Regions from separate parts of the Thermoanaerobacter sp. X514 genome, predicted to be linked through region 2. Evidence: riboswitches for the same ligand, from Rfam matches in the RefSeq annotation. Region 2 holds a riboswitch; each other region holds the start of a gene.
What was found. A riboswitch is a leader RNA that binds a small molecule or an ion and turns the genes downstream of it on or off. The one in region 2 is predicted to bind cobalamin.
Positions count from the first base shown of each region.

Region 1: it holds a riboswitch for cobalamin, as region 2 does, so the genes downstream of both, TETH514_RS09725 (ABC transporter substrate-binding protein) here and TETH514_RS05810 (ribonucleoside triphosphate reductase) in region 2, are expected to answer to the same signal.
Region 3: it holds a riboswitch for cobalamin, as region 2 does, so the genes downstream of both, TETH514_RS01630 (energy-coupling factor ABC transporter permease) here and TETH514_RS05810 (ribonucleoside triphosphate reductase) in region 2, are expected to answer to the same signal.

Region 1 covers NC_010320.1:1,943,496-1,946,780, reverse strand. The annotation lists gene TETH514_RS09730 (iron-containing alcohol dehydrogenase) at 1-1,024, shown strand, start outside; cobalamin riboswitch at 1,151-1,343, shown strand; gene TETH514_RS09725 (ABC transporter substrate-binding protein) at 1,459-2,406, shown strand; gene TETH514_RS09720 (iron ABC transporter permease) at 2,408-3,285, shown strand, end outside.
Region 2 covers NC_010320.1:1,181,736-1,185,020, forward strand. The annotation lists gene TETH514_RS05800 (HD-GYP domain-containing protein) at 243-836, shown strand; gene TETH514_RS05805 (Fur family transcriptional regulator) at 905-1,378, shown strand; cobalamin riboswitch at 1,562-1,775, shown strand; gene TETH514_RS05810 (ribonucleoside triphosphate reductase) at 1,888-3,285, shown strand, end outside.
Region 3 covers NC_010320.1:337,155-340,439, forward strand. The annotation lists gene hemL (glutamate-1-semialdehyde 2,1-aminomutase) at 105-1,406, shown strand; cobalamin riboswitch at 1,535-1,750, shown strand; gene TETH514_RS01630 (energy-coupling factor ABC transporter permease) at 1,873-2,622, shown strand; gene TETH514_RS01635 (energy-coupling factor ABC transporter substrate-binding protein) at 2,619-2,912, shown strand; gene cbiQ (cobalt ECF transporter T component CbiQ) at 2,899-3,285, shown strand, end outside.

The sequences.
Region 1 (3,285 bases), 760 kb from region 2:
TAATGTAATTAGTGTTTTAGAAGAAGAAGGAATAGAATATGTTGTCTTTGATGAAACAAAACCCAACCCTACAATTAAAAATGTAACAAATGGACTTAAGCTTTTGATAGAGAATAAGTGTGATTTTATTATTTCGTGCGGCGGAGGATCAGCTCATGACTGCGCAAAAGGGATAGGCCTCATTGCTAAAGAGAAGAATTTCATTGATGAGGTAGAGCGTCTAGACAAAGTAAAGTGTGGTGGTTGGAATAGTGCATTATTACTGCCCCTAGTTGCTATAAATACCACGGCTGGAACAGGTAGTGAAGTTACTAAATTTGCTATAATTACAGATGAAGAAAAACGTATTAAAATGCCAATTGTGGATTGGCGCATTACACCTCTAATAGCAGTAAATGATCCTCTCTTGATGATAGGTATGCCAAAATCTCTAACAGCTGCAAGTGGCATGGATGCACTAACTCACGCTATTGAAGCTTACATTTCGATTGATGCAAATCCATTTACAGATGCACTTGCTTTGAAAGCTATTGAAATTATATTCAACTACCTTAAAAGAGCGGTAGAAAATGGAAATGATATTGAAGCAAGAGAAAAGATGGCATATGCAGAGTTCTTGGCGGGGATTGCTTTTAATAACGCAGGTTTAGGTTATGTCCATGCTATGGCTCATCAATTAGGAGGATTTTACGATCTTCCTCATGGTGTATGTAATGCCGTATTATTACCTCATGTTTTGGAATATAATCTTGAGGCAGTTCAAAATAAACTTATATATATAGCGAAAGCGATGGGTATAGATGTAGATAAATTAACAACAAAAGAAATAGGAGGCAAAATTATTGAAAGCATAAACCAGCTCTCTCAAGAGATTGGTATACCATCGAGGTTAAAAGAACTGGGGGTAAAAGAAGAAGACATTAAAGAGTTATCGCAAAATGCATTAAAAGATGTATGTGGTTTTACAAATCCTAAAAAGGCAACATTAGAAGATATTATTAATATTTTCAAGTCTGCAATGTAAAAACTAGCATAAAATTTTTAGCGGGAATAAGTTAATTAAATTTTACCTTGCTTCTAAATGCCACAACGCATAGAGTTATAAATAGATTTATAAATAATGAGTAATTAAATATATAGGTGTACAAGTGAATACAAAAAATCTTATGGTCTTGAGAAGTTAAAAGGGAAAGCGGTGAAAATCCGCTGCAGCCCCCGCTACTGTGAGCGAGGATGAAGCCCTAATAAGCCACTGCTTGGCGTTCAAGAGATGTGCCGGGTGGGAAGGCAGGGTGGAAGATGAATCGCGAGCCAGGAGACCTGCCATAAGATTTCGGAAGTTCGCCTTCGGAGGGAAGGTGGAATGGAATTTTTATGCTTAATTTTGGCAAAAAAGGTCTACCTCCGTGGGGTAGGTCTTTTTTTGATACTTGAAAAATTTAAATTAGGAGGGTACTTATGAGAAGATTTAAAGGTTTACTTGCTTTATTGGTAGTCTTTGCTTTAATGTTTTCACTGGCGGCTTGTTCAACAAACAATGCTACAAAGCCACAAGATACATCTCAAACAGCAACTGAAATTGTAAAAACACAGTTTCCTTTAAAAGTTACAGACTTTTTAGGAAGAGAAGTAACTATAGAGAAAGAACCCCAAAGGATAGTTTCTCTTGCGCCTTCTACAACAGAGCTTATATATGCTTTAGGAGCAGGAAATAAAGTAGTGGGTGTTACAGACTTTGACAATTATCCACCTGAGGTCAAGGATGTACCCAAAGTGGGGGGGTTTAAAGGGCCAAATGTAGAAGCGATTACTGCTCAAAAGCCTGATATAATATTTGCTTCCACTCTTTCCGGTAAAGAGCAAATGGAATCTTTAGAAAAAATGGGTATACCCGTCGTGATGCTAGAGGCTAAAGACATTGACCAGATATACCAATCTATAAAAATAATAGGCCAAATAACAGGTACTGAGAAAAAAGGTGAAGAAATAATCAAAGAAATGCAGGACAAAATAAAAGAAATAAACGACAAAGTCAAAAACCTTCCGAAAGTCAGCGTATTTTATCTTGTCTCTCTTGACGGAAACTGGACATCTGGAAAAGGGACTTTTATTGATGAGCTCATAAACCTTGCAGGTGGCAAAAACGTTGCAGAGGATGTAAATGGTTGGGCGCAGTACAGCGTAGAAGAATTAGTCAAGAAAAATCCAGATGTGATAATAACTTCTCCTCATGCAGGGGATGTGAAAGACATTAAAAACATGGCAGGATATAAAGATACTAATGCTGTTAAAAATGACAAAGTATTTGTGATAAGCAATGACGACATAATATCAAGAGCTTCTAATAGAATTGTTTTAGGACTTGAAGAAATCGCAAAATTCTTACATCCGGAGGCATTTAAGTAAAGTGGGAGTAAAAAAAGGGATATATTTTGGTACAGCCTTTTCACTGCTTGTCTTTACCATGATTTTATCAATTTCTGCAGGGGCGGTAAAAATACCCCTGCAGGAGATTTTAAATGTTTTTTTGGGCGGTGGCAGTGAAACCTCTAGGACAATAATCCTTAATTTAAGACTTCCAAGAGCTATTGAATCTGCGATTGTAGGTATGGGACTTTCTGTTGTTGGGACATTTTTTCAAGGGCTTTTGAGAAATCCAATGGCAGACCCTTATGTATTGGGTGTATCATCAGGAGCGGCTTTTGGAGCTACTATTGCGATAATTTTGGGGCTTGGAATATTTGGACTGAGTTTTATGGCTTTTGTTACTTCTTTAATGACTGTATTTTTCGTATACACTATTTCTAAAACTGGCACAAGAGTATCCATGACCACAATGTTATTGGCAGGTATAGCTATAAGTGCTTTTATGTCTGCAATTATCTCTCTCATGATGCTTTTAAACCATGATGAGTTTTCTCGAATTGTTTTTTGGACTATGGGAGGATTTAGCCTCATAAATTGGAATAGTGTGGTCTTTACTACTCCTATAATAGTAATTGGCTCTTTTGTGATGTATGTATTTTCAAGGGATGTAAATGCGATATTGACAGGAGAAGAAGTTGCCGAACATTTAGGTGTCAACACAGAACTAGTCAAGAAAATAATTCTTATTACAGGGTCTTTGGTGACTGCAACTGCTGTGTCAGTTGGTGGAATTATAGGTTTTGTGGGACTTATTGTGCCTCATATATCAAGGCTTATTGTAGGACCTGACAATAGAATTCTTGTACCTTTTAGTGCTATATCAGGAGCGATATTTTTAACTTTTGCAGACTTATTAGC
Region 2 (3,285 bases):
TTGAAAGGATAGATTTGTATGTTAGAAACAATTGTTTTAGGTTTACTTGGTGTTTTATCTGTTTTTGTGATATATAAAGAGTTAAAAAAACAACTTAGTTCGAAGTCATGTGCATATTGTTCTAATTGCAAGAATTCTTGTAGCAACTGTCCTGTAAAAAATATAGAGTATATACTCTCAAGAAGCAATCCCAATTTGTAATGGGATTGCTTTTTTTGAAATTTAACAAAGGAGGAAAATAAATGTTTAGAAAAACACATGAGTTCTACCATGACATTGTTGAATGCTTAATTGCTGCATTAGAAGCAAGAGATGTTTATACAAAAGGGCATTCTACAAGAGTTGCTGATATGACAGAAGATTTAGCGCGAAAAATAGGACTCAGAGGCAAAGAACTTGAGAAAGTACATATCGCTGCCCATTTACATGACATAGGGAAAATTGGCATTTCAGATCAAATATTAAATAAAAAAGGTAAACTATTGCCTCATGAATTTGAGATTATAAAGACCCACCCTGTGATAGGTTACAATATTCTTACCAGATCCAGTAGACTTAAAGAAATCGCTAGAATAGTTCTTTATCATCATGAGCGCTGGGATGGGAAGGGATATCCTGAGGGATTAAAAGGTTTAACTATTCCTTTGGGAGCAAGAATAATTGCTATCTGTGACAGTATAGATGCCATGGCTTCCAAAAGACCTTATAGAAGCCCGCTAGATTGGGGAGAGATAAGAGAAGAAATCTTTTTCAATAAAGGCACACAGTTTGATCCGGTATTAGTAGAGGAAATAGATGAAATATTGTGGGATAAGTGGAGAAAAATGTACAAATAGTTATTGACATATGTCAATAAAAGGTGTATATTTAAATTGAACATATGTTTGAAATTTGGTGATTCATTATGAATGCTATTAAAAGTAAAAATGATTTAATGTCTCTTTTAATAAAGGCTTTGAAAGCAAATGGTTTAAAAATAACTGAAAAGCGACAAATCTTACTAAATGTGTTTTTAAAAAATCCCGATATACATTTTGACTTTGATACCCTTTACCAAGAAGCAAAGAAAGAATGGCCCCATTATGGTGTAGCAACTCTTTATAGGAATTTAAAAATTTTTGTAGACAAAGGAATATTATCAGAAAATATAATAGGAACCAAAAAGTACTATGAGCTTAAAATGTTTAACAAGAAAAAGATTCACGCTCATTTAATTTGCAAATATTGTGGTAGTATAGACGAATATTACAGTCCTGATTTGATTAAGTATATAAAAATGATAGATAATAAATATGATTTCGACGTATATTATGGAGAATTAAATTTTTATGGAATATGTAGTAAATGCAAAAAAACTCCAAAAAATGAGAAACATTAATATTGGCGAAATTAATAATTTTTAGGAGAAGGCAGGAAAATCCTGCCGTTTTCATTTATAGTATTTTCTACACTTTACAACAGAGGATGTTAAAAAAATATTTATTGTTGACAAGTTTATAAGGGGATGATATACTAAATATTGGGTTATAAATATTTTTATACACTATATTTTGTAGAAAAATTAATATTCTCAGATACAGGTGCCCAATTTGGAAGCTAAAATTGGGTTAAAAGGGAAGCAGGTGAAAGCCCTGCACGGTCCCGCCACTGTGATGGTGAGCTCTTTACATTATGCCACTGCCTGGCACTTCCTTGGGGAATATTGGAGCTGGGTGGGAAGGCGTAAAGAGTGATGAGCCTAAGTCAGGAGACCTGCCTGTATTTGTTATCACTTCTCTACGGTGTATAGAGGAGGTGAGGTACCTTTGTATACCTCTTAACTGGCCGTAGGAGTTAAGAGGTATAATTATTAACCAAAGAATTATTAAAAAATGGAGGTTTTAAACTATGAAAATTGCTATGAAAGTTATAAAAAGGAATGGAAATGAAGTTGAATTTGATAAGTCTAAAATTGTAAATGCTATATATAAGGCTTTTAAGGCAGTAGGAGAAGGGGAGTATGAGCAAGCAGTTCAAATAGCTGATGAAGTTACAGACTATGTTGAAAAGCATTTTGAAGGGATAGCCACTGTAGAACAGATTCAAGATATTGTAGAGCAATATTTGATAAAATATGGTCATGCCAAAGCAGCAAAAGCTTATATTTTGTACAGAAAGCAGCATCAAGACATAAGAGAATTCAAAAAGATGTTTATGGATATTGAAAGAATGGTGGATGAATACATAGGAAAACAGGACTGGAGAGTAAATGAAAATAGCAATATGAGTTATTCTCTTCAAGGCTTAAATAACCATATTTCCAGTACGATAACGGCCCATTACTGGTTAAATAAAATATACCCTCCAGAAGTTAGAGATGCCCACGTAAATGGAGATTTGCACATTCATGACTTAGGGCTTTTATCTGTATATTGCTGTGGATGGGATTTAAGAGATTTACTGCTTTCTGGATTTACAGGAGTAGAAGGAAAAGTTCAAAGCAAACCTCCAAAGCACTTTAGGTCTGCTCTTGGGCAGATTGTCAACTTTTTCTATACACTTCAAGGGGAAGCAGCAGGAGCTCAGGCTTTTTCCAACTTTGATACTTATTTAGCGCCTTTTATATATTATGATAATCTTTCCTACAAAGAGGTAAAACAGGCTTTGCAGGAATTTATATTTAATATAAATGTGCCTACAAGAGTAGGATTTCAAACCCCTTTTACAAACATAACTATGGACTTGGTGGTACCGGAGATTATGGCAGATGAACCTGTCATAATTGGCGGTCAATTGATGGACAAAACTTACAAAGAATTTCGAAAAGAAATGGACATGCTAAATATGGCTTTTGCAGAAGTCATGATGGAGGGAGATGCCAGCGGCAGGATATTCACTTTTCCAATACCAACTTATAATATAACTAAAAATTTTGACTGGGATAGCCCTGTAGTAGATAAAATAATGGAAATGACTGCAAAGTATGGTCTTCCTTACTTTAGCAATTTTGTAAATAGCGATTTGGATCCAAATGATGTTCGCAGTATGTGCTGTCGCCTCAGGTTGGACAACAGAGAGTTGAGAAAAAGAGGGGGAGGACTTTTTGGTGCAAATCCTTTGACGGGTTCAATAGGTGTCGTAACAATAAATATGCCAAGGATTGGGTATTTATCAAAATCAAAAGAGGAATTTTTCAAAAGGTTAGAAAGGCTCATGGATATAGCTAAGACAAGCCTTGAAATAAAAAGAGAAGTATTAGAAAAAATGACTGAAATGGGACTTTATCCTTATTCGAAATTTTACTTA
Region 3 (3,285 bases), 840 kb from region 2:
ACCAGAAGAGGATAGAATTAAAGGAAAAAGATTTTGCTGAAGAAGAGAAAATGGCTATTTACAGAAAAATTATTGAGAAAAGCGGGCTGTTAAGAGGTGATTCTGTGAAAACTGATAAATCACAAAAGCTTTTTGAAAAAGCTAAAAAACTTATGCCGGGTGGTGTCAATAGCCCTGTAAGGGCTTTTAAATCAGTAGGAGCTACTCCTGTTTTTATAAAAAAGGGGCAAGGAAGTCATATATGGGATGAAGATGGCAATGAATACATAGACTACGTTCTTTCATGGGGACCGCTAATACTTGGGCATTCACATCCACAGGTGGTAGAAGCTATTAAAAAACAGGCACAACTTGGGACCAGTTTTGGAGCCTGCACAGAGTTAGAAGTTAAGATGGCGGAAAAAGTAATTGAGGCTGTTCCATCTGTAGAAGTTGTCAGAATGGTAAATTCAGGAACAGAAGCCACCATGAGTGCTATAAGGCTTGCAAGGGGGTATACGGGCAGAGACATCATTGTAAAATTTGAAGGATGTTATCACGGACATTCTGACAGCTTACTTATAAAAGCAGGCTCAGGGGCACTTACTTTTGGAATTCCTGATTCAAAGGGCGTGACAAAAGAGGTAGCAAAGGATACAATTATAGCGAGATACAATGACATCAAAATGGTAGAAGACATTTTTAAAGTTTATGGTGAAAATATTGCTGGTGTCATTGTAGAGCCTGTTGCCGGAAACATGGGTACTGTTTTGCCTGATGAAGAGTTTTTAAAAGGATTGAGAGAGATTACTACAAAGTATGGGGCACTTTTAATTTTTGATGAAGTGATGACAGGTTTTAGAGTGTCTTATTCGGGGGCACAAGGATTTTACAACGTCATGCCTGACATTACCACACTTGGGAAAATCATTGGAGGTGGACTTCCTGTCGGTGCCTATGGAGGAAGAGAAGAGATAATGAGGTTGGTTTCTCCTGATGGGCCTGTGTACCAAGCAGGGACTTTGTCTGGCAATCCTCTTGCAATGGCAGCAGGCTTTGAGACTTTAAAAATATTATCTGAGGATCCGACCCTTTATGAAGAATTAGATAAAAAAGCAGAAAAACTATGTAATGGGTTAAAAGAGAGCATGGTTCAAAATGGAATTGATGTTACAATAAATAGAATAGGCAGCATGATGTGTATGTTTTTTAATAAAGAGAGTGTGCATGACTATGATTCTGCACTAAAATCGAATACTACTTTATACGCTAAATATTTTAGAGAGATGCTTAAAAGAGGAATATACATGCCGCCTTCACAATTTGAAACCTTCTTTTTGTCAACTGCTCACACAGATGATGACATTGAAAAAACGATTGAAACAAGTTTTGAAGTGGCGAAAATTATAAGTCAGCAATTAGAATAAAGGCATTTCGGTTTGTGCAAAATGTCAAACTGAATGAGTTATCTACAAAATCTTAGCACAGATAGAATTCTTGCCTTTTATTGACAACCTAATTTATAAAATGATATGCTTTATTTAAAGGAAGAATTGAATAACAAGCAAATACAGGTGCCCAATTTTGCAGTCAAAATTGGGTTAAAAGGGAAGCCAGGTGAAAGTCCTGCACGGTCCCGCCACTGTGATGGTGAGCTCTTTACATTATGCCACTGTCCGGCACTCAGCGAATACTTGGTGAATGCCGGGTGGGAAGGCGTAAAGAGCGATGAACCTAAGTCAGGAGACCTGCCTGTATTTGTGTTACACTTACTCTACGGTCGATAGAGGAGGTGTTATAAAAGGATACCTATGTATTTTTTAACCTCTTAACGCCGTTGGTAAGTTAAGAGGCTTTATTTTTGCTTAAATTTCATAAAAAGAGGTGTGTAGTGTGAAAAAATGGAAATGGGTATTGTTTACAGCATTTGCGCTACTTTTAATAGCGCCGGAAATTGCCTATTCCATGCACATAATGGAAGGGTTTCTTCCTCTTAAATGGTGCATAATATGGGATATAGCTTCTTTGCCTTTTGTGGTTGTGGGACTTATAGCGATAAACAAAAAGGTAAAGGAAAATCCAAAGCTTAAAATGCTTTTGGGTTTTGCAGGTGCTTTTGCTTTTGTGCTTTCGGCCTTGAAAATCCCTTCAGTTACAGGAAGTTGTTCGCATCCAACCGGTGTAGGGCTTGGAGCTATACTCTTTGGACCTTTTGTTATGAGTGTTTTAGGCCTTATAGTGCTTTTGTTTCAGGCACTGCTTTTAGCTCATGGGGGTATAACAACTTTGGGTGCTAATACATTTTCCATGGCTATAGTAGGGCCAATTGCTTCCTATTATATATTTAAAGGAATAAAAAAAGCAGGTGGTCCAAATTGGCTTGCAGTATTTTTAGCTGCCTCAATTGGGGATTTGCTTACATATGTGACAACATCCCTCCAACTTGCTATTGCTTTTCCTACTGAAGTAGGCGGATTTACAGCCTCATTTTTAAAATTCATGGGGATATTTGCAGTGACACAGGTACCTTTGGCAATAAGTGAGGGGCTTTTAACTGTGCTTGTAATTAATATGCTAACTGCCTACAGCAAAGAGGAACTCATTGAGCTTAACGTTTTAGAGAAAGAAGGTAAGGCAGTATGAAGGATAAAAAGTTTTTAATGAAAAATTTGATATTAGGTTTGTTGGTCATTTTGCTGATCGTGTTTCCTCTTGTTACTATTAAAAACGCTGAATTTGCTGGCGCAGATGACAGGGCGACACAGGCTATTGCTGAGGTAGACAAAAATTATAAGCCATGGTTTGAACCAATTTGGGAGCCACCAAGCGGAGAAATTGAAAGCCTTTTGTTTGCGCTCCAAGCTGCAATTGGCGCAGGATTTTTAGGATATTATATAGGTGTTGCGAAGTGGAGAAAAAATGTTAATAGATAGTTACTCTTACACAAACAGGATGTACAATGTACATCCTGTTGAAAAACTTTTATTTGCCCTTTTAACAATGATTTTGTGCTTTGAATTTGATGCCTATACTAATATTGCAGTAATTATTTTGATGTTTGTGGTAACTGTATTTAAAGCGAAAATTCCAGCAAGAGTGTACATTAAGCTTATGCTAATTCCTTTTTCTTTTTTGATAATAAGCATATTGACACTTATCATAAATGTTATAGGGGATAAGAGTGTTGCATTAATAAGCCTTAATATTTTTGGAGTAACTTTAGGAATTACTGAAAAAGGCATTAATACTGCTGTTATTTTATTTTTCAGAGTTTTAGCAGTAGTGTCTTGTTTGTATTTTCTCGCT